One region of the Citrobacter sp. KH_055_1 genome, then DNA from elsewhere that is predicted to be linked to it. Evidence: riboswitches for the same ligand, from Rfam matches in the RefSeq annotation. Region 1 holds a riboswitch; each other region holds the start of a gene.
What was found. Region 1 has a riboswitch for thiamine pyrophosphate ahead of thiB (thiamine ABC transporter substrate binding subunit). Riboswitches for the same ligand answer to the same signal wherever they lie in the genome.

Region 1 (10,214 bases):
GGTTTCGACATCCTGTGCGTACGCGAACTGACGGGTGGGATCTACTTCGGTCAGCCAAAAGGCCGTGAAGGTAGCGGTCAACATGAAAAAGCCTTTGATACCGAGGTCTATCACCGTTTCGAGATCGAACGTATTGCGCGCATTGCATTTGAATCTGCCCGCAAGCGTCGCTGTAAAGTGACGTCGATTGATAAAGCCAACGTGCTGCAAACCTCGATTCTGTGGCGTGAAGTGGTCAATGAAATAGCCAATGAATACCCGGACGTTGTCCTGACGCATATGTATATCGACAACGCCACCATGCAGTTGATTAAAGATCCGTCTCAGTTTGACGTGCTGCTGTGCTCCAACCTGTTTGGTGACATCCTGTCCGATGAATGCGCGATGATCACCGGCTCCATGGGCATGCTGCCGTCTGCCAGCCTGAATGAGCAGGACTTTGGCCTGTACGAGCCCGCCGGCGGCTCAGCACCGGATATCGCCGGTAAAAACATTGCCAACCCGATTGCCCAGATTTTGTCACTGGCGCTGTTGCTGCGCTACAGCCTGGACGCCAATGATGCAGCAGCAGCCATTGAAAGCGCCGTTAACCGCGCATTAGCAGAAGGTATTCGCACCGGTGATTTAGCCCGTGGCACAGCAGCAGTCAGTACCGATGAGATGGGCGATATCATTGCTCGCTACGTCGCAGAAGGGGTGTAATCATGGCTAAAACGTTGTATGAAAAGTTGTTCGATGCGCACGTCGTGTATGAAGCGCAGGACGAAACGCCGCTGCTGTATATCGACCGCCATCTGGTGCACGAAGTGACCTCACCGCAGGCATTCGACGGCCTGCGGGCGCATAACCGTCCGGTTCGCCAGCCGGGTAAAACCTTCGCCACCATGGATCATAACGTCTCGACGCAAACCAAAGACATTAACGCCTCCGGTGAAATGGCGCGCATCCAGATGCAGGAGCTGATCAAAAACTGCAATGAGTTCGGCGTCGAACTGTACGATCTGAACCACCCTTTTCAGGGTATCGTCCACGTGATGGGACCCGAGCAAGGTGTGACCTTACCGGGTATGACCATCGTCTGCGGTGACTCCCACACCGCCACACACGGTGCGTTCGGCGCGCTGGCGTTTGGTATCGGGACCTCCGAAGTCGAACACGTGCTGGCCACGCAAACCCTGAAGCAAGGGCGCGCCAAAACCATGAAGATCGAAGTTAATGGCACGGCAGCAACAGGAATTACTGCCAAAGATATCGTGCTGGCGATTATCGGTAAAACCGGTAGCGCAGGCGGTACCGGGCACGTGGTTGAGTTTTGCGGCGATGCCATCCGCGCCCTGAGCATGGAAGGTCGTATGACCCTGTGTAACATGGCAATCGAAATGGGGGCCAAAGCGGGTCTGGTCGCTCCGGATGAAACCACCTTCAACTATGTACAGGGACGTTTGCATGCCCCTAAAGGTCAGGATTTTACCGATGCCGTCGCCTGGTGGAAAACGCTGAAAACCGACGACGGAGCGACGTTTGATACCACCGTCACCCTGCAGGCAGAAGAGATTGCTCCGCAGGTCACCTGGGGTACTAACCCAGGCCAGGTAATCTCCGTAAACGATAACATTCCCGACCCCGCGTCGTTTAGCGATCCGGTTGAACGCGCATCAGCGGAAAAAGCGCTGGCCTATATGGGGCTGAAGCCGGGCATTCCGTTGACGGAAGTGGCTATTGATAAAGTGTTTATCGGCTCTTGCACCAACTCGCGTATTGAAGATTTACGTGCCGCAGCTGAAATCGCCAAAGGCCGCAAGGTCGCGCCGGGCGTGCAGGCACTGGTGGTACCGGGTTCAGGTCCGGTTAAAGCCCAGGCTGAAGCAGAAGGTCTGGATAAGATTTTCATTGAAGCCGGTTTTGAATGGCGCTTACCGGGTTGCTCAATGTGCCTGGCGATGAACAACGATCGTCTGAATCCGGGCGAACGCTGTGCTTCCACCAGCAACCGTAACTTTGAAGGTCGTCAGGGCCGCGGAGGGCGTACGCACTTAGTCAGCCCGGCCATGGCCGCCGCGGCCGCCGTTACCGGTCATTTTGCCGACATTCGCCGCATCAAATAAGGAAACTACCATGGCAGAGAAATTTACCCAGCATACCGGCCTGGTTGTCCCCCTGGATGCCGCCAACGTCGATACGGATGCAATCATTCCCAAACAGTTTTTGCAGAAGGTGACGCGTACCGGTTTTGGTGCGCACCTGTTTAACGACTGGCGCTTTCTCGATGAGAATGGTCAGCAGCCTAATCCGGAATTCGTACTGAACTTCCCGGAATATCAAGGCGCGTCGATTCTGCTCGCGCGAGAAAACTTTGGCTGCGGATCCTCGCGCGAACATGCGCCGTGGGCGCTGACCGATTACGGTTTCAAAGTGGTGATCGCCCCAAGCTTCGCTGACATTTTCTACGGCAACAGTTTTAATAACCAACTGCTGCCGGTGAAATTAAGCGACGACGAAGTGGATGACCTGTTCACGTTGGTACAGGCCAATCCGGGGATTCGTTTTGAGGTGGATCTGCAGGCACAGGTGGTGAAGGCTGGCGATACAGCGTATCCGTTTGAAATCGACACCTTCCGCCGCCACTGCATGCTGAACGGTCTCGACAGTATTGGTCTGACGTTGCAACACGAAGACGCGATCTCGTCTTACGAGAACAAACAGCCCGCGTTTATGCGCTAGTGCTTGTTGTTGCCGGATAAGCATGCCGGATGACGACGCAAAAGCGTCTTATCCGGCCTACGGAAAGATTTGTAGGCCGGATAAGCGCAGCGTATCCGGCACACCCACTACACATCCTTCACTCGCCCGGTCATCACCAGGGTAACCACCGAAATTCCCGCAATCACCCAGTAGACGGCATAATGCCCATAACTTTGCGCCACCGCCCCCTGAATTACCCCCGCCAGAATCACCCCCGTGGAGATACTGTTGGTAAACAAGGTGGTAGCTGAACCCGCCCTGCCCGGCATCAGATCCTGAAACCACAGCATGCCTATTCCGGCAACAATCCCGATGAATACCGCATTAAACAGCTGCAGGACCAGTAGCGCCGTATGGCTATGGAAGAAGATAAGCCCAAGGTAAAACAGCACGCCTGCCGCCACAGCGGTTATCATCATCCGCCGCTTACCAAAACGCTTCACGTAGTAACCCGCCAGAATCATTGCCGGAATTTCCAACCCGGCGGCGGTGCCCATCAGGATCCCGGCCAGTTTGTCCGGTAGTCCCAGTTCAAGGCTAATCCACAGCGGCATATCGATAATGTACATGGTGTTGCAGGTCCACATCAGCGTGGAGGCAATAAACAACATGCGCACATTTTTGTCCTGCCAGCCGCCGGTCTGCTCAAGCGGGACATCGACAGGCTGCTCGACCCGCGCCACCGACGGCAGTATCAGCGCGATCAGCACCAGGCTAACGGCAAATATCCCGGCAGCAATCGAAAACATCATCGTGAAGCCGTAATTTAACGCCAGCATAAACGCCAGCGGCGGCCCAATCACCCACGCCAGCGAAAGCTGCGCACGCATCACCGAGCTGAACATCACCACTTCTCGCGCCGAGTTATCGGCATACTCCCGCGCCAGCGCAAACAGCTGCGGCATGGCGGTATTTGCCAGCGAAGCCAGCAGCACCCCGCAGGTGATCAGCGTTAAATAGTGGCGGTTAAAGGCAAACAGCAACGCATTGCCAATCGCCATCAGACAGCAGAACATGATCAGCTTACGCCGATCGCCCCGACTGTCGGATCGTTTCGCCAAACCAAGGCTGACCGCGATCCCTGCGATCGCATTGACGGTGTAAAACAGCCCAACCCAAAATGGCTGTGCCCCCACCTCGCGACTCAGAAACAGGCTCAGCGTGGGTGCCTGTAACGCGCCCGCTACGCCCATCATAAAGGCAACCAGCATAAACGCCGCATACACGCCGTTAAGGCGCCGTCCCATGGTCATAATCCAGAGCATATCTTTCCTTTTAAGCGCAGCGGAAACGAAAAAAGCCAGCAGATAATACCTGCTGGCGCGGCGATTAACACCAATACTCAGTCACACATGATGTCTGCAATTCCCAATTCAGAGGTCAGTCTTGCAACTCCCACTGCATCAGTTCATCGAGCATCTTTAAGCGCTGCGGCGCACTCAGGCAAGCCAACCAGGACAAACGCGCTGTCGAGGTAAAGTACTTTAAATAGAACTGACGCATAGATGACCCCTTCGTTGTCTCATCGCTTCATCGGAATTCATTATTGGCTTAATATGGGGATAATAAAATTGCTGAGTTTTCCGTGGGAGTTCCCCTTTTATGTCTTCTGGTCGTTTGCAACAACAGTTTATCCGCCTGTGGCAATGCTGCGACGGCAAAACGCAAGACACCACGCTGAACGAGTTGGCAGAGTTACTCAGTTGCTCGCGCCGCCATATGCGCACCCTGCTCAACACCATGCAGGAACGCGGCTGGCTAACGTGGGAAGCCGAGGTCGGTCGCGGCAAACGTTCACGCCTGACCTTTCTCTACACCGGGCTGGCGCTCCAGCAGCAGCGGGCGGAAGACCTGCTGGAACAGGATCGCATTGATCAACTGGTGCAACTGGTCGGCGATAAAACAGCCGTGCGACAAATGCTGGTTTCTCATCTGGGCCGCAGCTTTCGCCAGGGGCGGCACATCATGCGCGTCCTTTACTATCGCCCGATGCGCAATCTGCTCCCCGGTACGGCGCTGCGCCGTTCCGAAACCCATATCGCCAGGCAAATCTTCAGCGCCTTAACCCGCGTAAATGAGGAAAATGGGGAACTGGAAGCCGACATTGCCCACCACTGGCAACAAATTTCGCCGCTGCACTGGCGGTTTTTCCTGCGTCCTGGGATCCATTTTCATCATGGTCGCGAGCTGGAAATGGAGGATGTGATCGCCTCACTGAGGCGGATCAACAGCCTGCCGCTGTACTCGCACATTACGCAAATTGCCTCTCCCACGGCCTGGACGCTGGATATCCATCTGGCGCAACCTGATCGCTGGTTGCCGTGGCTACTGGGACAGGTCCCCGCCATGATCCTGCCGCGCGAATGGGAAACGCTGAATAACTTTTCCAGCCACCCAATTGGCACCGGTCCCTATGCGGTCGTCCGCAATACGAGTAACCAGCTAAAAATTCACGCTTTTGATGATTACTTTGGTTACCGGGCGCTGATTGACGAAGTGAACGTGTGGGTGTTACCGGACATCGCCGAAGAGCCCGGCGGCGGACTCACGCTCAAAGGCCCGACGGAAGATGAAAAGGCTATCGAAAGCCGGCTGGAGGAAGGGTGTTATTACATGCTGTTTGATTCCCGCGCCCATCGCGGAGCCAATCAGGAGGTGCGCGAATGGGTAAGCCGCATACTCTCGCCGACGAATTTAATTTTTCAGGCTGACGAGCAGTATCAACGACACTGGTTTCCCGCGTACGGATTACTGCCTCGCTGGCATCATGCCAGGCCAGGACTCGGTGAAAAACCGGCGGGACTGGAAACACTGACGCTCACCTACTATCGCGATCATATCGAGCATCGGGTGATTGCGCAGATCATGAAAACATTGCTGGCGGAGCATCAGGTACAGCTGAATATTCAGGAGATCGACTACGATCAATGGCACGCAGGCGAGACCGTCAGCGATATCTGGCTCAACAGCGCCAACTTTACCTTACCGCTGGACTTCTCGCTGTTCGCCCATTTGTGCGAAGTCCCGCTGCTGCAAAACTGTCTTTCTCTGGACTGGGAAAGCGACGCCGCCCGCTGGCGCACCGGCGAGATGAGCCTCGCAGCATGGTGTCAGCAACTGCTTGCCAGTAAAGCCATTGTACCGCTGATCCATCACTGGCTGATCATTCAGGGGCAGCGCAGTATGCGCGGATTACGCATGAATACGCTTGGCTGGTTTGATTTTAAATCAGCATGGTTTGCACCACCGGATCCTTAACGCCTTGTTCAGTAGGAGTAATCGGTGAAGACAGTTTGAACACGGACAGCGCGGAAAAACCGGAGCGTACACGTAGTACGTGAGGATTTTGAGCACTGCCCAGGTTCAAACTGGCAAACAAGATAGCCTAATGGACAAGGCTCTTGATTGCCGCATAGCAACAAAATCATTACACTAACGCCGTTCTCAACGGGGTGCCAATAAAAAACATACACAACATCATTCATGATGCATCAAGGCGGCAAGCAAACGCAGCCAACGCAGAGGCAGCGTGAAGGATGAAGTGTATGAGGCTGAGAGATACCCGTCGAACCTGATCCGGATAATGCCGGCGAAGGGATTTGAGGCTGTAGCTCAAGTCCTTTGCCACCTAACTCGTCATACTTCAAGCTGTAGATGCGTTGGCTTTCCTCGCTCACCCCAGTCACGTACTACCTGTACGCTCCCGGGGATGCGCTACGTCGCCGCCTTCCTGCAACTCGAATTATTTAGAGTTTTACTTTATGAGGTGCAAAGTGTTTAAAAAATGTCTTCCGCTTTTACTGCTGTGCGCAGCGCCTGCCTTCGCCAAACCCGTTCTGACCGTCTATACCTACGACTCGTTCGCCGCCGACTGGGGCCCCAGCCCAACCATCAAAAAAGCCTTTGAAGCCGACTGCAACTGCGAACTAAAGCTGGTGGCGCTGGAAGATGGCGTCTCGCTGCTTAATCGCCTGCGCATGGAAGGAAAAAACAGTAAAGCCGACGTCGTGCTCGGACTGGATAACAACCTGCTCGACGCGGCAATGCAGACCAAACTGTTTGCCAAAAGCGGCGTGGCGAGCGATGCCATCAACGTCCCTGGCGGCTGGAAAAACGACACCTTTGTACCGTTTGATTACGGTTATTTCGCCTTTGTGTATGACAAAAACAAGCTGAAAAACCCACCGAAGAGCCTGAAAGAACTGGTCGAAAGCGACCAGAAATGGCGCGTAATTTATCAGGACCCACGCACCAGCACGCCGGGTCTGGGACTGCTGCTGTGGATGCAGAAAGTGTACGGCGATAAAGCGCCGGAAGCCTGGCAGAAACTGGCGGCTAAAACCGTCACCGTCACCAAGGGCTGGAGTGAAGCCTACGGTCTGTTCCTGAAAGGTGAAAGCGATCTGGTGCTGAGCTATACCACCTCTCCGGCGTATCACATCATCGAAGAGAAGAAAGATAACTACGCCGCCGCCAATTTTAGCGAGGGACACTATTTGCAGGTGGAGGTCGCCGCACGTACCGCCGCCAGCAAACAACCCGAACTGGCGGAAAAATTCCTGACATTTATGGTTTCTCCGGCGTTCCAGAACGCAATCCCCACCGGCAACTGGATGTATCCGGTAACCCAGGTCACGCTTCCTCCTGGCATTGCACAACTGGAAAAACCGTCCACCGCGCTGGAATTCACCCCACAACAGGTAGCAACTCAACGTCAGACATGGATTAACGCATGGCAACGCGCCGTCAGCCGTTAATTCCCGGCTGGCTGCTCCCAGGGCTTTCGGCCGCTACGTTGATAGTGGCCGTCGCCCTGGCGGCGTTTCTGGCGCTGTGGCTGAACGCCCCTCAGGGAGACTGGCTCACGCTGTGGCAGGACAGCTACCTGTGGCACGTGGTGCGTTTTTCCTTCTGGCAGGCATTTTTATCCGCTGCGTTGTCGGTGATCCCGGCAATCTTCCTCGCCCGGGCGCTTTATCGTCGCCGTTTCCCTGGGCGTATAGCGCTGCTGCGCCTGTGCGCAATGACGCTGATCCTGCCGGTGCTGGTCGCCGTCTTTGGCATCCTTAGCGTCTACGGTCGTCAGGGCTGGCTGGCCTCACTTTGGCAGGCTCTCGGCCTGGAGTGGACGTTTTCACCGTACGGTCTGCAGGGCATTCTGCTGGCACACGTCTTTTTCAACCTGCCGATGGCCAGCCGTTTACTGCTGCAGTCGCTGGAGAATATTCCCGGCGAACAGCGGCAGCTCGCCGCGCAGCTAGGTATGCGCGGCTGGCATTTCTTCCGCTTCGTTGAATGGCCGTGGCTACGCCGCCAGATCCCTCCGGTAGCGGCGCTCATCTTTATGCTGTGCTTCGCCAGTTTTGCTACCGTGCTGTCGCTCGGCGGCGGGCCGCAGGCGACCACCATCGAGCTGGCTATCTATCAGGCGCTGAGCTTCGACTACGATCCCGCCCGCGCCGCCATGCTGGCACTGATCCAGATGATTTGCTGCTTAGGACTGGTGCTGCTCAGCCAGCGCATGAGTCGAGCGATAGCCCCCGGCACCACGCTGGTACAAGGCTGGCGCGATCCCGACGACCGCCTGCACAGCCGAGTGACCGACACCCTGCTGATTATTCTGGCGCTGCTGCTGTTACTCCCGCCGCTGCTGGCGGTGATTGTCGATGGTGTTAACCGTCATATTCTGGACGTTCTCGCGCAGCCTGTATTGTGGCAAGCCCTGTGGACTTCGCTGCGTATTGCGCTGGCGGCAGGCCTGCTGTGCGTCATTCTCACCATGATGCTGTTGTGGAGCAGCCGCGAGCTGCGGGCACGGCAGCAAGTTTTAGCCGGTCAGGCGCTGGAACTGAGCGGCATGCTGATCCTCGCAATGCCGGGCATCGTGCTGGCAACCGGGTTCTTCCTGCTGCTCAATAACAGTATTGGCCTGCCTGACTCTGCCGACGGCATTGTGATTTTTACCAATGCACTAATGGCCATCCCTTATGCGCTGAAAGTGCTGGAAAACCCGATGCGTGACGTAACGGCGCGCTACGGCATGTTGTGCCAGTCTTTAGGCATTGAAGGATGGTCGCGGTTGAAAGTGGTTGAGCTGCGTGCGTTGAAACGCCCGCTGGCGCAAGCCATGGCCTTCGCCTGCGTCCTGTCGATTGGCGATTTTGGCGTGGTAGCCCTGTTTGGCAACGAGGACTTCCGCACGTTACCGTTTTACCTCTATCAGCAGATTGGCTCCTATCGCAGTCAGGATGGTGCAGTCACCGCATTATTGCTGCTGATCCTGTGCTTTACGCTGTTTACTGTTATTGAGAAATTACCGGGTCGACATGTTAAAACTGATTGATATCACATGGCTGTATCACCATTTACCCATGCGCTTTACGCTGTCGGTCGCGCGCGGTGAACAGATCGCCGTGCTGGGACCCAGCGGCGCCGGGAAAAGTACGCTATTAAACCTGATTGCCGGTTTTCTGGCTCCGGCCAGCGGTACAATGATGATAGGCGGTGAGGATCATACCCGCACGCCGCCTTCTCGCCGCCCTGTCTCCATGCTGTTTCAGGAAAACAATCTGTTCAGCCACCTGAGTGTGCAACAGAATATCGCCCTCGGCCTTAACCCTGGGTTGAAACTGAACGCGCAGCAGCAGGAGAAAATGCGCCACATTGCTCAACAAATGGGACTCGACATGTTGCTGGAAAGGCTTCCTGGCGAGCTTTCTGGCGGGCAACGCCAGCGTGTAGCCCTGGCGCGCTGCCTGGTGCGGGAACAGCCCGTGTTGCTGCTTGATGAACCGTTCTCCGCACTCGACCCCGCCCTGCGTCAGGAGATGCTCACACTGGTGGCCGACGTGTGTCGTGAGAAGCAGCTGACGCTGCTGATGGTGTCCCACAGCGTAGAAGACGCCGCGCGCATTGCGCCACGTTCAATCGTAGTCGCCGACGGGCGCATTGCGTGGCAAGGTAAAACAGATGAGCTGTTGAGCGGTCACGCCAGCGCCTCGTCGCTGTTGGGTATTAAAGCATAGTGGCGCAATTTGCGGCCCGTAGGCCGGATTAGCGCCAGCGCCATCCGGCAAAATAAGCCCTAATAGCCCACCACTTTGCGCAGGATATCGATATACACCGGCATCAGCGGATGGCGGATCAGTGCGACCAGCGCCACCACGCCGATCCCGAGAACAAGCGGCGCCAGATACAGCAGTCGACCTCGCGGCAAATAAACGGTTAAGCGATCAACAGCCGCTTTGCCGCTACGCCATAGCCGCCAGCACAGCCATCCCCCGACCCACAGCAATAGTGCGGTCGCCAGCAATAGCCATTTGAAATCGCCGCTCTGTACATCTGAGGGAATATCAATTGCCGCGCCCGCCAGGATACCCGGCAGAAAATAAAACGGCGGCCACAGTACGCAGCCAATGATATTAGGCACAATAAATTTGGCGACAGGCAGATCAAGCATCCCCGCCACCATT
Region 2 (10,214 bases), 2.2 Mb from region 1:
TCACTTTGTTATCCAGATAAACGTCCTGCACGGCGTTAATCAACTTAACACCATCTGCCATGGTTTTCTTGAACGCTTTACGTCCGAGGATCAGACCCATACCACCGGCACGCTTGTTAATTACCGCCGTGCGCACCGCATCGCTGAGATCGGTTTCGCCCCCTGCCGCACCGCCGGAGTTAATCAGCCCGGCGCGGCCCATATAGCAGTTCGCCAGTTGATAACGCACCAGGTCAATCGGGTTGTCGCTGGTCAGCTTGCTGTAGACGCGATCGTCGGTATAGCCAAAGTTAACGGCCTTATACCCGCCGTTATTTTCCGCCATTTTCTGCTTAACAATATCCGCCCCGATGGTGGCCGCCAGGTGGTTTGCCTGCCCGGTCAGGTCGGCGGAAACGTGATAATCCACCCCGTCTTTCTTAAATGCGGAGTTGCGCAGATAGGCCCACAGCACCGTCACCATCCCCAGTTCATGCGCACGTTCAAACGCTGCAGAAATCTCTTCAATCTGACGACGCGATTCCTCGGAGCCAAAATAGATCGTAGCCCCGACCGCCACCGCGCCCATATTGAATGCCTGCTCCACACTGGCATACAGCGTCTGGTCAAAGGTATTCGGGTAGCTGAGCGTTTCGTTGTGGTTAATTTTTACGAGGAACGGAATACGGTGTGCATAGCGACGAGATACGGAAGCCAGCACGCCGTAGGTCGACGCCACGCAGTTACAGCCCGCTTCGATAGCTAGCTCCACAATATTCTTCGGATCAAAGTACAACGGGTTGGCGGCAAACGAGGCTCCGGCGGAATGCTCCACGCCCTGGTCGACCGGCAGAATCGACAGGTATCCCGTGCCAGCGAGTCGGCCCGTGTTGTACAGCGTCTGCATATTACGCAGCACGGCAGGCGGGCGATTATTGTCTACCATCACGCGGTCGACGTAATCATGCCCTGGCAGGTAAAGTTGGTCAGAAGGAATGGTCATACAACGATGCTGTAAAAGGTTGTCGGCATCTTTGCCAAGCAACTGCGCAATATCAGTCATAGCTATGCTCCCGTAAGTTCCGGTTGGATACCGGAATGTGAATTGTCCTGACCCGCCTTGTTGCGGGCAGCCATAAGCCTGGTACCGACTGCGCTTTTTTTCCATCTTTAGCGCACTTTTCAGTCATTTCCGCTGGCTCGATTCAGGCATTAAAAAACGTTAAGGCGGTCAAAATTAAAACACAAAGGTATTTTAAAGGTATTATCTACTGGTACTATGAAAACGTACCTTACCTGTCATGAAGGATGTAAAGATGAAAACTACAGCAAAGCTGTCGTTCATGATGTTCGTGGAGTGGTTTATCTGGGGCGCCTGGTTTGTACCGCTTTGGCTGTGGCTGAGTAAAAGCGGATTCAGCGCCGGAGAAATTGGCTGGTCCTACGCCTGTACCGCCATTGCCGCAATCCTGTCACCGATTTTTGTCGGTTCGCTCACCGACCGCTTTTTCTCCGCGCAAAAAGTCCTGGCGGTGTTAATGTTCGTCGGCGCCATTCTGATGTACTTCGCCGCGCAGCAGACCACCTTCGGCGGCTTCTTCCCGCTATTGTTGGCGTATTCACTGACCTATATGCCCACCATTGCGCTGACCAACAGTATTGCCTTTGCCAACGTCCCGGACGTCGAGCGTGACTTCCCACGCATCCGCGTGATGGGCACCATTGGCTGGATTGCCTCCGGTTTAGCCTGCGGATTCTTACCGCAAATGCTGGGCTACAGCGATATCTCCCCCACCAATATCCCATTGCTGATCACCGCCGGGAGCTCCGCGCTGCTGGGTGTCTTCGCCTTCTTCTTGCCGGATACGCCGCCAAAAAGTACCGGCAAGATGGATATCAAAGTCATGCTGGGGCTGGATGCACTGATCCTGCTGCGTGATAAGAACTTCCTTGTCTTTTTCTTCTGTTCGTTCCTGTTTGCGATGCCGCTGGCGTTTTACTACATCTTCGCCAATGGTTACCTGACCGAAGTCGGAATGAAAAATGCCACCGGCTGGATGACGCTGGGTCAGTTCTCGGAAATCTTCTTTATGCTGGCGCTGCCGTTCTTTACTAAGCGCTTTGGCATTAAAAAGGTATTATTGCTTGGTCTTATTACTGCAGCGATCCGCTATGGCTTTTTCGTCTACGGCGGCGCGGAAGAATATTTCACCTACGCACTGCTGTTTCTCGGCATTCTGCTGCACGGCGTCAGTTACGATTTCTACTATGTTACGGCCTATATCTACGTGGATAAAAAAGCGCCTGTGCATATGCGTACCGCCGCACAGGGGTTGATCACCCTCTGCTGTCAGGGATTCGGTAGTCTGCTGGGCTATCGCCTGGGCGGGGTGATGATGGAAAAAATGTTTGCGTATAAAGAACCGGTTAACGGTCTCACCTTTAACTGGGCGGGCATGTGGGGATTTGGCGCAGTCATGATTGCCGTCATTGCCGTACTGTTTATGATTTTCTTTCGCGAGTCTGACAAAGAAATCACCGCAATTAACGTGAACGACCGCGATCTGGCATTGAAAAAAGGGGAAGTAAAATGAAAGCAGAGCGTATTCTCGGTGCTCTTTATGGGCAAGCGTTAGGGGATGCGATGGGCATGCCGTCAGAGCTATGGCCCAGAACCCGCGTGAAAGCACACTTTGGCTGGATCGACCGCTTTTTGCCCGGCCCCGCGGAAAATAACGCCGCCTGCTATTTTAACCAGGCGGAGTTCACTGATGACACAGCCATGGCGCTGTGCCTGGCAGATGCTCTGCTGGAATGCGACGGGAAAATTGTCCCCGACGTCATTGGCCGAAATATCCTGGCCTGGGCGGAAGATTTCGATGCCTTCAATAAAAACGTGCTGGGCCCCACCTCGAAGATTGCCCTTAAGGCCATCCGCGACGGAAAACCCGTTACTGAGCTGGAAAACAACGGTGTCACCAACGGTGCGGCCATGCGCGTTTCACCGTTAGGCTGCCTGCTACCCGCACACGATCTTGATGCCTTCATTGATGATGTGGCGCTGGCGTCCAGCCCGACGCATAAATCGGATCTGGCGGTGGCCGGGGCCGTGGTTATCGCGTGGGCAGTGTCGCGCGCGATCGACGGCGAACAATGGTGCGATATTGTCGATGCGCTTCCCGCCATTGCCCACCACGCCCAGCAAAAACGGATCACCACCTTTAGCGCATCGCTCGCGGCGCGCCTCGAACTGGCACTAAAAATCGTCCGCGATGCTAACGGTATCGAGTCTGCCAGTGAGCAGCTGTATCAGGTGGTGGGAGCTGGCACTAGCACCATTGAATCCGTGCCCTGCGCTATCGCCATGGTGGAACTGGCACACACCGACCCTAAGCGCTGCGCTATTTTGTGTGCGAATCTTGGCGGTGACACCGACACCATCGGTGCCATGGCGACGGCAATTTGCGGCGCACTGCACGGCGTCGGCGCGATTGCCCCTGTGTTGAAACAGGAACTGGATGCGGTCAATCAGTTGGACTTTACCCGCTACGCCAGCGGATTAATGCGCCTGCGTGAGCAACGGGAGGCGCGATGAGCACCACGCGTTTGCAGGCACTTATCCCGCAATTGCACACCCAGCGCCCGGTGACGGTAGTCGGTGCAGCGGTGATCGATGTGATTGCCGATGCGTATGCCCTGCCCTGGCGCGGTTGTGACATCGAGCTTAAACAACAAGGCGTTAATGTTGGCGGCTGTGCGCTCAACATCGCCGTCGCGCTTAAGCGTTTAGGTATCGACGCCAGCAATGCCTTGCCGCTAGGTCAAGGCGTGTGGGCAGATATCATCCGCAACCGGATGGCAAAAGAGGGTTTACACAGTCTGATTGACCATGCCGAAGGTGATAATGGCTGGTGTCTGGCGCTAGTTGAGCCAGACGGTGAACGCACCTTTATGTCCTTCAGCGGCGTCGAAAATCAGTGGAACGCCGACTGGCTTGCGCAGTTGACGATCCCGCGCCACAGCCTGGTGTATCTTTCCGGCTATCAGCTGGCTTCGCCGTGCGGCGAGCTGCTGGTGCAGTGGCTGGAGAGTCTGGATGAGGTGACGCCATTTATCGATTTTGGGCCACGCATCGGCGACATCTCCGATACCTTAATGGCGCGAATACTGGCCTGTCACCCGCTGGTGTCACTGAATCGGCAGGAAGCAGACATTGCCGCAGAACGGTTCAGGTTAAGCGTGGATGTCGAGGGTTTTGGCGCTGAGTGGGTGAAGCGCTTTGCCACGCCGGTAGTAGTTCGCCACGATAAAGACGGCGCATGGTATTTTAGTGAAACGACATCCGGCTGCGTGCCTGCATTTCCAACGACTGTGGTTGACACCATTGGCGCTGGCGACAGTCACGCAGGCGGCATGCTGGCCGGGTTGGCATCTGGCTGGTCGCTGTCCGATGCCGTGTTGCTTGGCAACGCGGTGGGATCGTGGGTGGTCGGGCATCGCGGCGGCGATTGCGCCCCCTCGCGCGGCGCGTTACTCCTCGCACACAAAGACGTATAGGTCGCTGCGGCAGTAACTGATGCTGTATTCAATGGGCCGGTGCTGCTGGTCAAGCGCGACCTGCTTAATCACCAACACCGGCACTTTGCTGTCCATCTGAATGTGCGACTGGAACTCCGCATCCGGCATGCGGGCGCTGACGCGGGATCGCGTGCGCTGCGGGAAAATATGCTGGCTGCGAAAATAGTCGTACAGCGAGACGCCGATGGCATCCACATCATGAATAAGATGCGCAGGGACCCAGGACTCTTCAATGGATACGGCGTCTTCATCCACATAGCGAATACGCTTAAGCAGAAAAACGTCACTGCCGGCGGTAATCGCCAGCTGCTGCGCCACCTCTTCCGGACACGGCACCACGCGTTTATTGACCCACAGCGTATCTGGTTTTTTTCCGCGTAACACCACCTGCTGAGAAAAGCCGCGCGCTTCTTTTAGCGAATACTCAAAGATATTGTTGATCTGCGTTCCGTAACCACGGGCGCGGGTCACTACCCCTTCTTCCTCCAGCGCCTGCATCGCTTTACGCACCGTAATGCGCGAAACGCCGGTCAGCTGGCTGAGATCGCGCTCACCAGGCAGAATATTGCCATGCTCGAGGATGCCGCTGCGGACAGCGTTCTTCACCGTTTGGGCGAATTTAAGATACAGCGGCGTGTTATCCGCCGCCGAAATGCGTTCATTCAGTTGCGCGATAAGCTGGGTATGCGCTTGTTCCATTTATCTTTTTCCTGACCGCTGAATCTTCAGCCAGTATACGCATTTATCCCTGTTACCACCACGCGTGGAAATGGTGTACCGGACCTATCCCCTCGCCCACTTCCAGGGAATCTGCCTGGGCCAGTGCCGCCGAGAGCCATATTTTGGCCTCCTGCACCGTATCGGCCCAGTTTGCATGACGCGGGCGTAGCGCAGCCAGCGCTGCCGACAGCGTACAACCGGTGCCATGGGTGTTTTTGGTCTTCACTCTTGGCGCGGTAAAGCGCTGCTCGCCCTCGCGAGTAAACAGCCAGTCAGGGCTTTGCGCGTCATCCAGATGACCGCCCTTCATCAGCACCGCCTCGCAGCCCAATGCCCGCAGAGCACGCCCCTGCGCCAGCATTTCCTGCTCCGTTTGGGCATGGCTTGTTTCGAGCAATGCGGCGGCCTCCGGCAGATTCGGGGTAATGATCGACACCTGCGGCAGCAGGCGAGTACGCAGTGTTTCTACCGCAGAGGAGGACAGCAGCGGATCGCCGCTTTTCGCCAACATCACTGTATCAAGCACCACATTTCGTACCTGAAAGCGGCGTAAACGCTCGGCGACCGCTTCCACAATATCCGTTTCTGCCAGCATACCGATTTTGGTGGTATCTATGCGTACATCGCTGAACACGGAGTCCAGTTGCGCGGCAACAAAATCAGGTTCGATCCGATAAACCGACTGCACACCGCGCGTATTTTGCGCCACCAGAGCCGTGATGACCGAGCAGCCATAGGCCCCGAGCGCAGAGAATGTTTTTAAATCCGCCTGAATACCTGCACCACCGCTGGGATCGGTTCCGGCAATTGTTAATGCGTTAATCCGTTTCATGCCAGCTCCTGCGCGTTCAGGTTATATAAAGCATCAAGGAATACAGGAATAAAGCTTCCTGGCCCTGTCGAGTGCTCAGTGGCGAATTCACCGGCCTGTTTCATCCAGCTACAGGCAGACGCGACGTTACTCAGCCGATCCCCCTGCAACGCACAGCTGGCAGCCACCACCGCCGACAGCGCACATCCGGTGCCAACGACACGCGTCATCAATGGATCGCCACCGCGAATACTCACGGTACGCTGGCCATCGGTAACGTAATCCACCTCCCCGGTTACCACTACGATGGAGGCGACCCGGCATGCCAGCGCCTGTGCCGCCGGCAGCGCAGCGGCTGCTGTGTCGGTGGTATCTACACCGCGCCCACCTCCGCGCATTCCCGCTAGCGCGAGTATTTCAGAGGCGTTACCGCGAATGGCAGCAGGCTGGAGCGAGAGCAAATCCAGGCAAAAACGACGGCGAAACTCCAGTGCCCCAACGGCAACGGGATCGAGCGTCCAGGGCGTATTCGCCCGCTGCGCCTGCTCGACCGCCGCACGCATAGCAATGGCGCGGCTCTCGGTCAGCGTACCGACATTAATCAGTACTGCATGGGCAACAGCCGCAAACTGGCTGGCTTCTTCGGGTTCAATCACCATCGCAGGTGACGCGCCCAATGCCAGAAGCGTATTGGCGGTAAAATTCTGCACGACCTCATTGGTCATACAATGCGTGAGCGGAGAAAGGGTTCTAAATTGCTGTAAGGCGTGGGCCGCGAGTGCGCGGCTGTGCAGGTCAGGCTGCATGGTTCAGCTCCTGCCCGCGTGAAAGAAGGGACACGAGCAGTGTCAGACTTCCCTACGCTGGCATTATCCAGATCAGGTGGTACGGGTATTTCTCAGCCTTCACAAGGAAGGGCACCCCGAGTCATTGTTACTTGTAAAACAATAAGTTATACATAAAGTATGTATCAAGATAGTGTAACCGGGTGTATAGAGCAGGTGCAAGGAGTTTCAATCAATTTCACAATTCATGCGCTCAATTTCTCTCCGATGAAGAAGAGACAATTAATATAGCTGCAATAAATAAAAGTCTGATAACGAAATTAGCTAATAAAATGAAGGTGACAATATTTAAATTTTTATTTTTCCATAATTACATTTTAACAACTCAGCCAATAGATTTTTAAAATAATTAAAAATGGGTTGAAAAGATTTGTTAACTCATTTTGAAGCCATCCCCCTTTATAACGACACTCATTCCTCTTTTCGGACAAGCCAATCGTTAGCTTTCTATTTAATTTAGGTGGGTAAATCACCTATTCAAAGATAACTTATCTACATGTAAACATTAAATAAAAAATACACACCCTAAAGCCATAGCCCCGGATGCTTTTTTGTGATCTCTGTTGTCATCTAAATCCTTGGCCTATCAGATAGTTATTTCACTTCACTAAAAAAGATTATGATTTAAAGATTAATCTGTATTGATTTATACCGATAACCGCGGTTAGGCTTTATATCAATCAAACACATTGATGTTTCATATGGATAAAAAGGTTTTTGTCTATACCTCTTAAGGTTAACATTAACATGACAAAAGGAGTGATTGTTTCCGCAATCGTTTCTTTATGCCTTGTAGCTCCAGGTGTATTTATCAGGTGATGTATAACATCGTCATTTCAAAAATGGCGGGTTAGTGTAATAATAATTAATTATAGGCTTGGAAATGAAGTATAATAAAATAATGATGATAGCTATCGTAGCAGGCGCTTTTTCACTTTCCGGTTGTAATCTGGAAAAACAATATCTTGATGATTGTGAAGCTAACGGCATTGATCGTACCGCGTGCTTTGAGCAATATCATGCTGATAATCGCGCCAACGCCGATCGTTATCAGACTTACACGGAGAATAGCCGTAAACTGGACGCGAAAAAACATTCTCATCATAACTAAGGTTTATCATGAAAACTAAATTAGCCCTGATTGCTCTTGTATGCTCTTTCGCCATTATGCCTGCCCATGCAATTAATGCACACTATCGCGCTCAATTAGAGCGTTCTGGTTGCACACAAGTTAGTGATGGTGATGGGACTTGTGATATTCACAAAACCAAAGCGCAAAATGCGAAGGCTAAATCAGGCTCTAACGCATTTACTGCTGATGCCGATCACGTACTAAATCAACCAATTTCTACCAGTGCTGAATATCTCCTTGCTAAAGGATGGAAACCTAATAACGGTTTATGGAAGAAACAAGGTTATGTACTCTCTCTTAAAGTTGAAGCCGATACAGTCGTAAAAGCCCAACTTTCCAAGGGGTAAACAATCATAAGGCGACTTCGGTCGCCTTTATTGATTGAAGATAGTAAAGATGCTGACATCTTGCGATGTCGTCCTGTGACTGCATCACAACAAACTGATGTAAATTGCAGAGCAGCAGCGGTATTGCTAAATTGCGGTTCAACGTTGCCGCCTGCTCGTACTTCATTTACACTTTTTACGAAATAACTGGAGTTCTCACAAAATAGTGCTTGTCAGATATCCTGTAAGCCCGGAATGATACACGACCGTTGTTGACGACCCGAATGAGTAGAGAGGATGGGTATGAAGAATAAAATGTTGCTGGGTGCACTGCTGCTCGTAACCAGCACCGTCTGGGCAGCGCCTGCCGCCATCGCAGCCCCTAAAGGCATCGATAAATATGAGCTGAGCGGCTTTATTGCTGACTTTACCCATTTCAAACCCGGTGACAAGGTTCCGCCCCTGTACCTCACCGAAGAATACACCATTAAGCAGTGGAACCTGCGTAACCTACCCGCACCGACGGCAGGCACCCACTGGACCTACATGGGTGGCGCGTATGTGCTGGTCAATGATGCCGATGGCAAGATCATCAAAGCCTACGACGGCGAGATTTTTTATCACCGTTAAAAAGCAAACCTCCCTCTTGCAAGAGGGAGGATAATATTATTACACTTTAATAAATTTTATTGGTCGGTATTTAATCATAGTTAATTCTGACATAAGCTGTTGCATTCAATTTTCCAGTTCGTATTTTCGCAACATCATAAACATAATACTTTGCAGTTACAGGAATTGTATACTGCTGCAGTAACTGCTCACCTTTTTTTATCTTTTTGATGATGGTCACATCAGGACTGTTCGATATAGAATTACCTGTTCGCAATAAGTGAATCCTGTTAGCAGTACCACTGCTTAACTCAAAACCGACACCATTATCCATCTTATCCTTTAAGATAAAATCACTGCCATCTAAAAGATCGTCACTGGACAAATAAACGGAAATACCACGCGTTGAATTATTTCCAATAGCATTATCACAATGAAGTGCTATTTGTGTACTTCCAGATAAGCTATTTACTGTTCCAACAGAGCGTAATTCAGCCCTTTGGACATCCGGTAGCACTAAAGGTGCTGTCACTATGGGAAGGCAAGTACTGTTTTTTGGAACAAAATTGAACGTAATATTTTCCTGAAAAGTCGCACCGCTCAGTTTGTTCACGCGATCAGATAGGCAGTTAAAAAAATCGCCAGAAAATAAACACATGAAAAAACTTAATACTACATTACTCGCATTTTTATCTGTAGAAGCAGTAACAGCCGAAGGTACTGTGATCGTTCCACCAATTACAGATGAATTCACCTGCGCGGTTGATTTTGTTAAATTTACCAAATAGCTCACTCTGGATGTGTTTTTTGTTTTTCCAAGTACCTCCTGTCCCGGAGTAAGCGTAACTGATACCTTAAACTTTATTGCACCATCATAAAAACCTATGACTTTATCATTAAGAGAAGATACATAATAAATTGTATCCTTATCATTATCACAGGATATTCCCGTAGGTTCCATCGTAAATGTTCTGCTGTAGATATCGGAAGCATTTTCTTCAAAATTAAAAATTTGAGTATGGGTTGTATACGAACCTTTATTAGAACATCCGGCATAAGCAAGATTAAAAAGTGATAAAAACATGCTCAGTATAATAATTAATTTTAATTTATACATCATAAACCTCACCGACAAATATAAACTTTACTTTCATCAATCGTTTTGCCGAAAGCGATTGAGCATGAAAGTCCCTGTTGTTTATCGACCGCCACTT
Region 3 (10,214 bases), 510 kb from region 1:
GTGTACTTGTTTAGGCCGCCATTCTTGAGTGAATTCATCAAGCTGGCGAAATATGTTTAACGGTAAATAGAGGAAGGTTCGTTAGTAGCATTCTCCAATATTATCTGTGGTAAACGTGTACATTTAAAATGTAGTACAAACAGCAGTATCAAATTGTAAGTCAATTAATGTTAAATCTGAAGTTTGTAGTAACTTAAAGCCCTGGCTGCAACGGTCAGGGCTTTTATTATATATACATCAAGGTGTTATCTTAGGCTCTTAACCAAATCAGCTCAACATTTCACCAGTTAAAGGCATTAAATAAATTAATGCTTGCGTAATGATTAGAAGTAAGGCTACTATAGCTGCATCGGTTTGGAACACAGACCTTATGAAAGCAGTTTTAGTAAAGCAGTTCTCAGTTCAAGCGTTATCCTCAGATACTCTTCTTCATGAGCCTCCTCCTAAGTGCCCAATAAGTTAATTTCTGCAAAACAGGCCATCTTCGCTGCATAAGCGGCTCAAAATATGAAAGGAAGTATCTATGTCTAACAAAATGACTGGTTTAGTAAAATGGTTTAACTCTGAGAAAGGCTTCGGCTTTATCACTCCTCAGGACGGTAGCAAAGATGTGTTTGTGCATTTTTCCGCTATCCAGAGCAACGATTATAAAACCTTAGACGAAGGCCAAAAAGTCGAGTTCTCCGTTGAGAACGGCGCGAAAGGCCCGTCTGCTGTTAACGTTATCGCGCTGTAATCGCCGATAATCTCACGAACGCTTACGATAGCGATGAAGGCCAGAGCCTGAGCAGATAAGTGATAGTGAATAAAAAACCCGCGAAAGCGGGTTTTTTCGTTTTTACATCCGGATTCACTACATCTGTGACGCACGTCCGAGAAAACTATCCCAGTCTTTCCACACGGGCTGTAAACCCTGCGCACTGAGTGCTGCGGCAACATCTTCAGGGCGCCGATCATCATGCGGAGAAAACTGTTCCAGCTCCGGGTGATTGTCGGCATAGCCGCCGGGCTGCGTCTTTGAGAAGGCGCTGACGTTATTGATTGCTAGCGGAATGACGTGGTCGCGAAACCACGGTGATTCACGCGTGGAGAGCGACAGCTCGATGTCCGGCGCCAACAAGCGAAACGCACAAATGGTTTGTACCAGTTGACGCTCATCCATAATCGATGCCGGTTCAATACCTCCGGTACATGGGCGCAGGCGTGGGAACGAGATTGAATAACGGCTTTGCCAGTAATGTTGCTGCATCCATAGCAAATGCTCGGCTACCATATAGCAATCAACCCGCCAACTGTCAGACAAGCCAATCAGTGCCCCAAGGCCAATTTTGTCGATACCGGCGTGACCAAGTCGGTCCGGCGTTTCCAGCCGCCAAAAGAAGTCCTGCTTTTTTCCCTTCAGATGGTGCCGGGCATAAGTCGCCTCATGGTAGCTCTCCTGATACACCATCACACCGTCCAGACCGAGTATCTTTAGCTCAGCATATTCAGCAACTGACAGCGGTTGTACCTCCATCTGTAGCGAAGAAAACTGACGACGGATGGCGGGTAAATGGCGGCGAAAATAGTCCATGCCGACTTTCGCCTGATGCTCGCCGGTGACCAGCAACAGATGCTCAAAACCCAGCTCGCGGATCGCCGCACACTCCCGTTGAATCTCTGATTCATCCAAAGTTTTACGCTTGATGCGGTTGCTCATGGAGAAGCCGCAGTAAGAGCAGTCGTTGGCGCACAGATTCGAAAGATACAGCGGTACGTAAAAGCTGACGGTATTACCAAAGCGTTGGCGGGTCAGCTTTTGCGCTCGCTGCGCCAGCGGCTCCAGATAATCAGCGGCGGCTGGCGAGAGCAGCGCCATCAGGTCATCACGACTCAGCTGTGCAGTGTTAAGTGCGCGCTCGACATCGGCGGCGGTTTTGCCGTTAATGCGCAGATGGATATCATCCCACTCCAGCTGTCGCCAGCGATCGCTGAAGGTTTTCATGCTGAGACCTCCAGAAATCCGGTCAATGGGCTGGTGGCGCAAGCATTGGTACTTCGGCTCCCCGGAACGGCCTGACGTGCCAGAAGGCCCGCTTCAACCGCCAGCCGGAACGCCGTCGCCATCATTACCGGGTCGTCCGCTACGGCAATCGCCGTGTTGACCAACACCGCGTCGGCCCCCATTTCCAACGCCTGCGTGGCATGGCTGGGCACACCGATCCCGGCATCAACCACCACTGGGACGGTGGCCTGCTGAATAATGATCTCCAGCATGGCGCGGGTTTCCAGGCCCTGATTTGAGCCAATGGGCGCACCGAGCGGCATGACCGCCGCACAGCCCACTTCTTCCAGCCGCTTGCACAGCACCGGGTCCGCGCCGCAGTAGGGCAGCACCACGAAACCCTGCTTCACCAGCGCCTCGGCGGCTTTCAGCGTTTCGATAGGATCTGGTAACAGCCATCGAGCGTCAGGATGTATTTCTAATTTCAGCCAGTGCGTCCCCAGCGCTTCGCGCGCCAACTGCGCGGCAAAAATAGCTTCATCCGCCGTTTTCGCCCCTGAGGTATTCGGCAGCAGCGTTACCCCTGCCTCGACCAGTGGCACCAAAATGGCATCGTTGTGCTGGCGTAAATCCACGCGCTTCATTGCCAATGTCACCAGTTGGCTACCGGAGGCGCGAATGGCGTCGACCATCAGTTGCGATGAGGCAAATTTCCCCGTGCCGGTGAACAGATGTGAATCAAACGTTTTGTCGGCAATACGTAGCATATCAACCCCCTGCAATAACCTGAAAAAGCAGGATCTGGTCGCCTTCCTGCACGATTTGCTGTTCCCACTGCTCGCGCGGCAGGATCTGCTGATTCAGCGCCAGCGCTATCCCCGGCTTGAGCTGATTAAGCTCTGCCAGCAGCGCGCTGATATTTTGCCCCTCGGCACACTGTACTGGCTCATCATTGAATTGGATCTGCATGTTGCCCTCCGCATACCGGACAACCGCGGGCGCGGCGTAACGCCAGGCTACGCCACTGGCTGGTTTTACCATCGAACAGGCGTAATTCACCGCTTAGGGTTTCAATACCGCTGAGAAGTTTGATGGCTTCCAGCGCCTGCAGGGTACCCATGATGCCAACGACCGGACCGACAATGCCTGCGGTACGGCAGTTGCGTTCGGGCTCGATGTCATCCGGCCACAGACAGCGGTAGCAGCCCTGTTCCCACGGCGGCGTCAGCACCATCAATTGGCCTCCAAAGCCAACAGCGCTGGCAGTGATAAGTTGTGTATTCAGGGCGACGCAGGCGGTATTGATCGCCTGACGCGTCGCCATATTGTCGGTGCAGTCGAGCACCACGTCAGCGCGCGCCACCGCGTGCCTGAGCGCATCGCCTTTCAGGCGCTGCTGTAGCGCGACCAGTTCGATATCCGGGTTGAGCCGTGTCAGTCTCTGTTGGGCCATCTGGGATTTTGACCGGGCGATATCATCAGTCGTGAACAGGATCTGGCGCTGAAGATTACTCAGATGCACGTCGTCGTCGTCCACTAGCGTCAATGTGCCTACTCCCGCACCCGCCAGATACAGCGCGGCAGGGGAGCCTAATCCGCCCAAGCCAACAATCAGCACGTGGCTGTTGAGCAGTGTCTGCTGGCCCTCTATCGCAATATCACCGAGTAAAATCTGGCGGCTATAGCGCATAAAATCGCGATCATTCATCGCCTGCTCCTGCAATTGAAAGCAGCTGTGACGTGGCACCTCGCCAGTCAGCGGCCTGCGTGATGGCGCTGACTACCGCAATGCTGCCCACCCCGGTCGCCAGCACAGCCGGTGCCCGCTCAAGGCTGATACCGCCAATGGCGACAGTAGGGTAGTCAGCCAGTCGTTCGATATGCGTGGCGAGTTGTACCAATCCCTGTGGGGCAGATGGCATCGGCTTGGTTTGTGTCGGGAAGACGTGACCCAGTGCGATGTAAGAAGGGCGCGCGGCCAGCGCCACGTCAATCTCCATATCATCGTGGGTGGATACCCCAAGACGTAACCTTGCGGCCTGAATCGCCTTTAGGTCGGTGGTTTCAAGATCTTCCTGGCCCAGATGTACCCCGTAAGCATGGTGTTTAATCGCCAGTCGCCAGTAGTCATTGATAAACAGACGGGCATCGTAGCGACGCCCCAGTTCAATAGCGGCAATCACGTCGGCTTCGACCTCTTCGTCGCGTTTATCTTTGATTCGCAGCTGGATAGTACGTACGCCTGCATCAAGCAGGCGTTCAATCCACGCAATGCTGTCGACCACCGGGTACAGCCCGAGGCGGAAAGGTACCGTTGGGAATTCAGGCTGATACATCAGGCTTCCTCCTTTTTCAGGTAGATTTCACCGCCTTTGGCGCGGAAGTTCTCCGACATACCCGCCATCCCCACTTCGATGGTTTGTGCGGCAGCGTAGTCGCGCACTTCCTGGCTGATTTTCATCGAGCAGAATTTCGGCCCGCACATTGAGCAGAAGTGAGCGACTTTGCCGGACTCCTGTGGCAGGGTTTCATCGTGGTAGGCGCGGGCGGTGAACGGGTCGAGCGCCAGATTAAACTGGTCTTCCCAGCGGAATTCGAAGCGCGCTTTTGACATGGCGTTATCGCGGATCTGCGCACCCGGATGCCCTTTAGCTAAATCGGCGGCATGCGCGGCAATCTTGTAGGTAATCAACCCCTGCTTCACGTCTTCTTTGTTCGGCAGGCCGAGGTGCTCTTTTGGCGTGACGTAGCACAGCATCGCGCAGCCAAACCAGCCAATCATTGCCGCACCAATACCGGAGGTGAAGTGGTCATAGCCCGGCGCAATATCGGTCGTTAATGGCCCTAAAGTGTAGAACGGCGCTTCATGGCAGTGTTCCAGCTCTTCGGTCATGTTGCGCTTAATCATCTGCATCGGTACGTGGCCAGGGCCTTCAATCATCACCTGCACGTCATATTCCCAGGCAATTTTGGTCAGCTCGCCCAGCGTATGCAGCTCAGAGAACTGCGCTTCGTCGTTGGCATCTTGAATGGAACCCGGACGCAGGCCGTCGCCCAATGACAGGGAAACGTCATAGGCGGCACAGATTTCACAGATTTCGCGGAAGTGCTCGAACAGGAAGTTTTCTTTGTGATGGGAGAGGCACCATTTCGCCATGATGGAACCGCCGCGCGAGACAATTCCGGTCAGGCGTTTAGCGGTCATCGGCACATAGCGCAGCAGCACACCCGCGTGGATAGTGAAATAGTCGACACCCTGTTCGGCCTGCTCCAGCAGCGTATCGCGGAACGCTTCCCAGGTGAGATCTTCGGCGATCCCGTTGACCTTCTCCAGTGCCTGGTAGATCGGTACGGTGCCGATCGGCACCGGGCTGTTTCGCAGGATCCATTCGCGGGTTTCGTGAATATAGCGACCGGTGGACAGGTCCATCACCGTATCCGCCCCCCAGCGCGTGGACCACACCAGCTTTTCCACTTCTTCTTCGATGGAGGAAGTGACCGCTGAGTTACCGATGTTGGCATTGACCTTCACCAGGAAATTACGTCCGATGATCATCGGCTCTGATTCCGGGTGGTTGATGTTGGCGGGGATGATGGCGCGCCCGGCAGCGACTTCATCACGCACGAATTCCGCCGTGATATTTTCCGGCAGGCTGGCGCCAAAGCTCATGCCTGGATGCTGGTGGCGCAGCACTTCACTGCGAATGCGCTCGCGGCCCATATTTTCGCGGATAGCGATAAACTCCATCTCCGGAGTGACGATGCCCTGGCGCGCGTAGTGCAACTGGGTCACGCAGCGGCCGGTTTTGGCGCGCTTAGGCGTCAGCAAGCCGTTGAAACGCAGCTCGTCCAGGCCATCATCGGCCAGGCGCTCTTTGGTGTAGGCGGAGCTACGGTCGTCCAGCTCTTCGCTGTCATTACGTGCGGATATCCACGGCTGGCGCAGTTTTGCCAGACCCTGCTGGACGTTAATCGCCACATCAGGATCGCCATACGGGCCAGAGGTGTCATATACCGGCACGGCTTCGTTCTCTTCGTACTGCGGGGTATCTTTACTGCCGCCAATGAGCGTCGGGCTGAGCTGGATTTCACGCATAGGAATACGGATATCTGGCTGTGAACCAGCAATATAGATGCGTTTTGAGTTAGGAAAGGCGGTCCCTTCCAGGGTGTCGATAAAGTGTTGGGCCTGGGCGCGCTGTTCGCGGCGGGATGGTTTAGTAGTGGCAGACATAGCTCATTCCAAAAAGTAAGGATATGGCTTGTCAGACGACGGATGAAGCAAGAGGGAAGATCGCCCATGGGCGATACAACTGTAGATTTACTCTTGTTCCCTTCGCAGGTATTAGCCTGATCAGGTTCCGCGGATCCCGAATTAACGGTCTCAGCCTTTTCCACTCATGCTGATGTGGAAAATAAGCACTCCGACAAGATAATTCCCCCTCTGGCGAGGAGGAATGGTTGTAAACTACCTGTTACTCGCGCAAATCTCAAGCAGGGCGTTTGATCATTGCGCTGTCGTGTACCGCATCAAGCACCAGCATAATCAACTTATCTTCCAGCATAAACCGGGCCTCCAGCGCCTCGCCGATATCCGACAATGCCTGTTGAAATTCAAGGAAATTATCGTGGTCAATGGCGTTTTCCAGACTGGAATCATAGTCGTCCATAATCTGTTGTGTATTGGCTTCCAGAAGAGGCCAAATTTTTGTGGCTTTTAAAAGCTGCCCGTTCCCTTCCAATTTATGCAGAATACGTTCATAAATACTGAAGTGTCCGGTGGAGAGGTAGTCGACCAGGCTCTGACAAAAATCATCCAGCGCTTTTTCATTGAGCCGCATGTACGATTCTTTGCCAGGCTTAATGCCAACCAGATTGTAGTAAGCCACGAGCAGGTGCTTACGTACATGTAGCCAGCGATCAACCAGTTTATTACTTCCTCCGACGTGTTCCGTCAGGCTTTCCAGCTGGTTTAGCATGATTGACTCCGCAAGGTGGTGTTGAAAAACGGCTCACCGATAAATGTAAAAATAATGTAAACAACATGCCTGTGAAGCAAAGGTTGCGCAAGAGATATGGATCGTATTATTGAAAAATTAGACAGCGGCTGGTGGATCGTCAGTCATGAACAAAAATTGTGGTTGCCTCACGGAGAGCTGCCACATGGTGACGCGGCTGGTTTTGATCTGCTGGGTCAGCGCGGGTTGCCGATAGGCGAGTGGGAAGGTGAAACCGTCTGGCTGGTGCAGCAGCAGCGTCGCCACGATATGGGCTCAGTGCGCCAGATCCTCGATCAGGATGTGGGACTGTTTCAACTGGTCGGACGCGGCGTACAGTTGGCTGAGTTTTTCCGTTCGCATAAATTCTGCGGTTATTGTGGCCATCCGATGCACCCAAGCAAAACCGAATGGGCAATGCTGTGTAGCCACTGCCGTGAACGTTATTATCCGCAAATTGCCCCCTGCATTATTGTCGCCATCCGTCGTGAAGACTCCCTGCTGCTGGCTCAGCATGTTCGCCACCGCAACGGCGTGCATACCGTGCTGGCCGGTTTTGTTGAAGTGGGGGAGACGTTAGAACAAGCGGTAGCGCGAGAAGTGATGGAAGAAAGCGGCATTAAGGTGAAAAACCTGCGCTACGTTACCTCCCAGCCCTGGCCGTTTCCGCAGTCTTTGATGACCGCGTTTATGGCGGAATATGATAGCGGGGAGATCGTCATCGACCCGAAAGAACTGCTGGAAGCGAACTGGTATCGCTACGATGACTTACCGCTACTTCCCCCGCCGGGTACCGTCGCACGTCGACTGATCGAAGATACTGTGGCGATGTGTCGGGTTGAGTACGAGTAAAGAACGAGTAATGATACACTGACGGCCTGACGCTAAAAGGAAGATAAAAATGACCGAACTGAAGAACGATCGTTACCTGCGTGCGCTGCTGCGCCAGCCCGTTGATGTTACTCCGGTATGGATGATGCGCCAGGCGGGCCGCTATTTGCCGGAGTACAAAGCCACTCGTGCGCAAGCGGGCGATTTCATGGCGCTGTGCAAAAACGCCGAGCTGGCCTGCGAAGTGACGCTACAACCGCTGCGCAGGTATAAACTTGATGCGGCGATCCTCTTTTCGGACATTTTGACCATCCCGGATGCGATGGGACTTGGGCTGTACTTTGAAGCTGGCGAAGGCCCACGCTTTACCTCTCCCATCACCTGTAAGGCCGATGTGGATAAGCTGCCGATCCCGGACCCGGAAGGGGAACTGGGCTACGTGATGAACGCGGTACGTACTATTCGCCGCGAGCTGAAGGGCGACGTGCCGCTGATCGGCTTCTCTGGCAGTCCGTGGACGCTGGCGACTTACATGGTGGAAGGCGGCAGCAGCAAAGCCTTCACCGTGATTAAAAAGATGATGTACGCCGATCCAACGTCGCTGCATCTGCTGCTCGATAAGCTGGCGAAAAGCGTCACGCTATACCTGAATGCGCAGATCAAAGCCGGCGCGCAATCGGTGATGATTTTCGACACCTGGGGCGGCGTGCTGACCGGTCGCGACTATCAGCAGTTCTCTCTCTATTACATGCACAAAATTGTCGATGGTCTGCTGCGTGAAAACGACGGCCGCCGCGTGCCGGTCACCTTGTTCACCAAAGGCGGCGGACAGTGGCTGGAAGCGATGGCGGAAACTGGATGTGATGCGCTGGGTCTCGACTGGACGACAGATATTGCCGATGCGCGTCGTCGTGTCGGTCATAAAGTGGCGTTACAGGGCAATATGGACCCGTCCATGCTCTACGCACCGGCACCGCGTATCGAAGAAGAAGTCGCCACGATACTGGCGGGCTTCGGTCAAGGGGAAGGCCACGTCTTTAACCTGGGCCACGGTATCCACCAGGATGTGCCGCCGGAACATGCCGGGGTGTTTGTGGAGGCGGTACATCGCTTGTCTGAGCAGTACCACCGCTAAGGAGTCACGATGGATCTCGCGTCGCTACGCGCCCAACAGCTTGAACTGGCCTCTGCGGTGATCCGTGAAGATCGCTTTAAAAGCGATCCGCCGGATCTGATCGCTGGGGCAGATGTCGGGTTTGAGCAGGGCGGAGAGGTGACGCGAGCCGCCATCGTGCTACTGAAGTATCCTTCTCTTGAGCTGGTTGAATATAAGGTGGCGCGTATCGCCACCACCATGCCGTATATCCCCGGTTTTCTCTCTTTTCGCGAATATCCTGCGCTGCTGGCTGCCTGGGAACAATTATCGCAGAAGCCTGACTTAGTGTTCGTTGATGGTCACGGTATTTCCCACCCGCGTCGTCTTGGCGTTGCCAGCCATTTTGGTCTGCTGGTGGATATCCCGACGATTGGCGTGGCGAAAAAACGGCTGTGCGGCAAGTTTGAACCCTTATCTGCTGAACCCGGGGCGCTAGCGCCACTGTTGGATAAAGGCGAGCAGCTGGCGTGGGTCTGGCGCAGCAAAGCACGCTGTAATCCACTGTTTATCTCTACCGGACATCGCGTGGGCATGGATAGCGCGCTGGCGTGGGTGCAGCGTTGTATGAACGGCTATCGCCTGCCGGAACCGACACGTTGGGCGGATGCGGTGGCATCGGAACGCCCGGCTTTTACGCGGCTTGCAGCAAAAACGCCCCATATCGGGTAAACTGCGACTAATTTCCGTATTCGAGAACTCATCATGTTACAAAACCCGATTCATCTGCGTCTGGAGAAGCTGGAAAGCTGGCAGCACGTCACCTTTATGGCCTGTCTGTGTGAGCGCATGTACCCAAACTACGCCATGTTCTGCAAGCAAACGGAGTTTGGTGATGGGCAGATTTACCGCCGAATCCTGGATTTAGTCTGGGAAGTGCTGACCGTCAAGGATGCGAAAATCAATTTTGACAGCCAGCTGGAGAAGTTTGAAGAGGCTATTCCGTCCGCAGATGACTACGATCTGTACGGCGTTTATCCGGCTATTGACGCTTGTGTTGCCCTGAGCGAAGTCATGCATTCTCGTCTGAGCGGTGAAACGCTGGAACACGCGATTGAAGTCAGTAAGGCTTCGATTACCAGCGTCGCGATGCTGGAAATGACGCAAGCGGGTCGCGAAATGACCGATGAAGAGCTGAAAGAGAACCCTGCCGTTGAGCAAGAATGGGATATTCAGTGGGAAATATTCCGACTTTTAGCCGATTGCGAAGAACGCGATCTTGAGCTGATAAAAGGGCTGCGTGCAGACC

Region 2: it holds a riboswitch for thiamine pyrophosphate, as region 1 does, so the genes downstream of both, thiM (hydroxyethylthiazole kinase) here and thiB (thiamine ABC transporter substrate binding subunit) in region 1, are expected to answer to the same signal.
Region 3: it holds a riboswitch for thiamine pyrophosphate, as region 1 does, so the genes downstream of both, thiC (phosphomethylpyrimidine synthase ThiC) here and thiB (thiamine ABC transporter substrate binding subunit) in region 1, are expected to answer to the same signal.

The regions. Positions count from the first base shown of each region.
Region 1 is NZ_CM174473.1:3,963,622-3,973,835, forward strand. Features, by position in the region: gene leuB (3-isopropylmalate dehydrogenase) at 1-702, shown strand, start outside; gene leuC (3-isopropylmalate dehydratase large subunit) at 705-2,105, shown strand; gene leuD (3-isopropylmalate dehydratase small subunit) at 2,116-2,721, shown strand; gene AC3ITF_RS18680 (sugar efflux transporter) at 2,829-4,007, opposite strand; gene sgrT (glucose uptake inhibitor SgrT) at 4,123-4,245, opposite strand; gene sgrR (HTH-type transcriptional regulator SgrR) at 4,345-6,000, shown strand; TPP riboswitch at 6,181-6,358, shown strand; gene thiB (thiamine ABC transporter substrate binding subunit) at 6,516-7,499, shown strand; gene thiP (thiamine/thiamine pyrophosphate ABC transporter permease ThiP) at 7,475-9,085, shown strand; gene thiQ (thiamine ABC transporter ATP-binding protein ThiQ) at 9,069-9,767, shown strand; gene AC3ITF_RS18710 (DedA family protein) at 9,827-10,214, opposite strand, start outside.
Region 2 is NZ_CM174473.1:1,720,933-1,731,146, reverse strand. Features, by position in the region: gene fbaB (class I fructose-bisphosphate aldolase) at 1-1,042, opposite strand, end outside; gene AC3ITF_RS08005 (nucleoside permease) at 1,296-2,573, shown strand; gene AC3ITF_RS08000 (ADP-ribosylglycohydrolase family protein) at 2,570-3,574, shown strand; gene AC3ITF_RS07995 (PfkB family carbohydrate kinase) at 3,571-4,536, shown strand; gene AC3ITF_RS07990 (GntR family transcriptional regulator) at 4,510-5,256, opposite strand; gene thiD (bifunctional hydroxymethylpyrimidine kinase/phosphomethylpyrimidine kinase) at 5,309-6,109, opposite strand; gene thiM (hydroxyethylthiazole kinase) at 6,106-6,894, opposite strand; TPP riboswitch at 6,927-7,023, opposite strand; gene AC3ITF_RS07975 (hypothetical protein) at 7,835-8,044, shown strand; partial or broken gene AC3ITF_RS07970 (hypothetical protein) at 8,053-8,223, shown strand; gene AC3ITF_RS07965 (RcnB family protein) at 8,689-9,021, shown strand; gene AC3ITF_RS07960 (fimbrial protein) at 9,092-10,120, opposite strand; gene AC3ITF_RS07955 (fimbrial biogenesis outer membrane usher protein) at 10,126-10,214, opposite strand, start outside.
Region 3 is NZ_CM174473.1:4,475,398-4,485,611, reverse strand. Features, by position in the region: gene cspE (transcription antiterminator/RNA stability regulator CspE) at 524-736, shown strand; gene thiH (2-iminoacetate synthase ThiH) at 854-1,984, opposite strand; gene thiG (thiazole synthase) at 1,981-2,751, opposite strand; gene thiS (sulfur carrier protein ThiS) at 2,753-2,953, opposite strand; gene AC3ITF_RS21045 (HesA/MoeB/ThiF family protein) at 2,934-3,692, opposite strand; gene thiE (thiamine phosphate synthase) at 3,685-4,320, opposite strand; gene thiC (phosphomethylpyrimidine synthase ThiC) at 4,320-6,218, opposite strand; TPP riboswitch at 6,299-6,421, opposite strand; gene rsd (sigma D regulator) at 6,475-6,963, opposite strand; gene nudC (NAD(+) diphosphatase) at 7,060-7,833, shown strand; gene hemE (uroporphyrinogen decarboxylase) at 7,883-8,947, shown strand; gene nfi (deoxyribonuclease V) at 8,957-9,637, shown strand; gene AC3ITF_RS21010 (YjaG family protein) at 9,671-10,214, shown strand, end outside.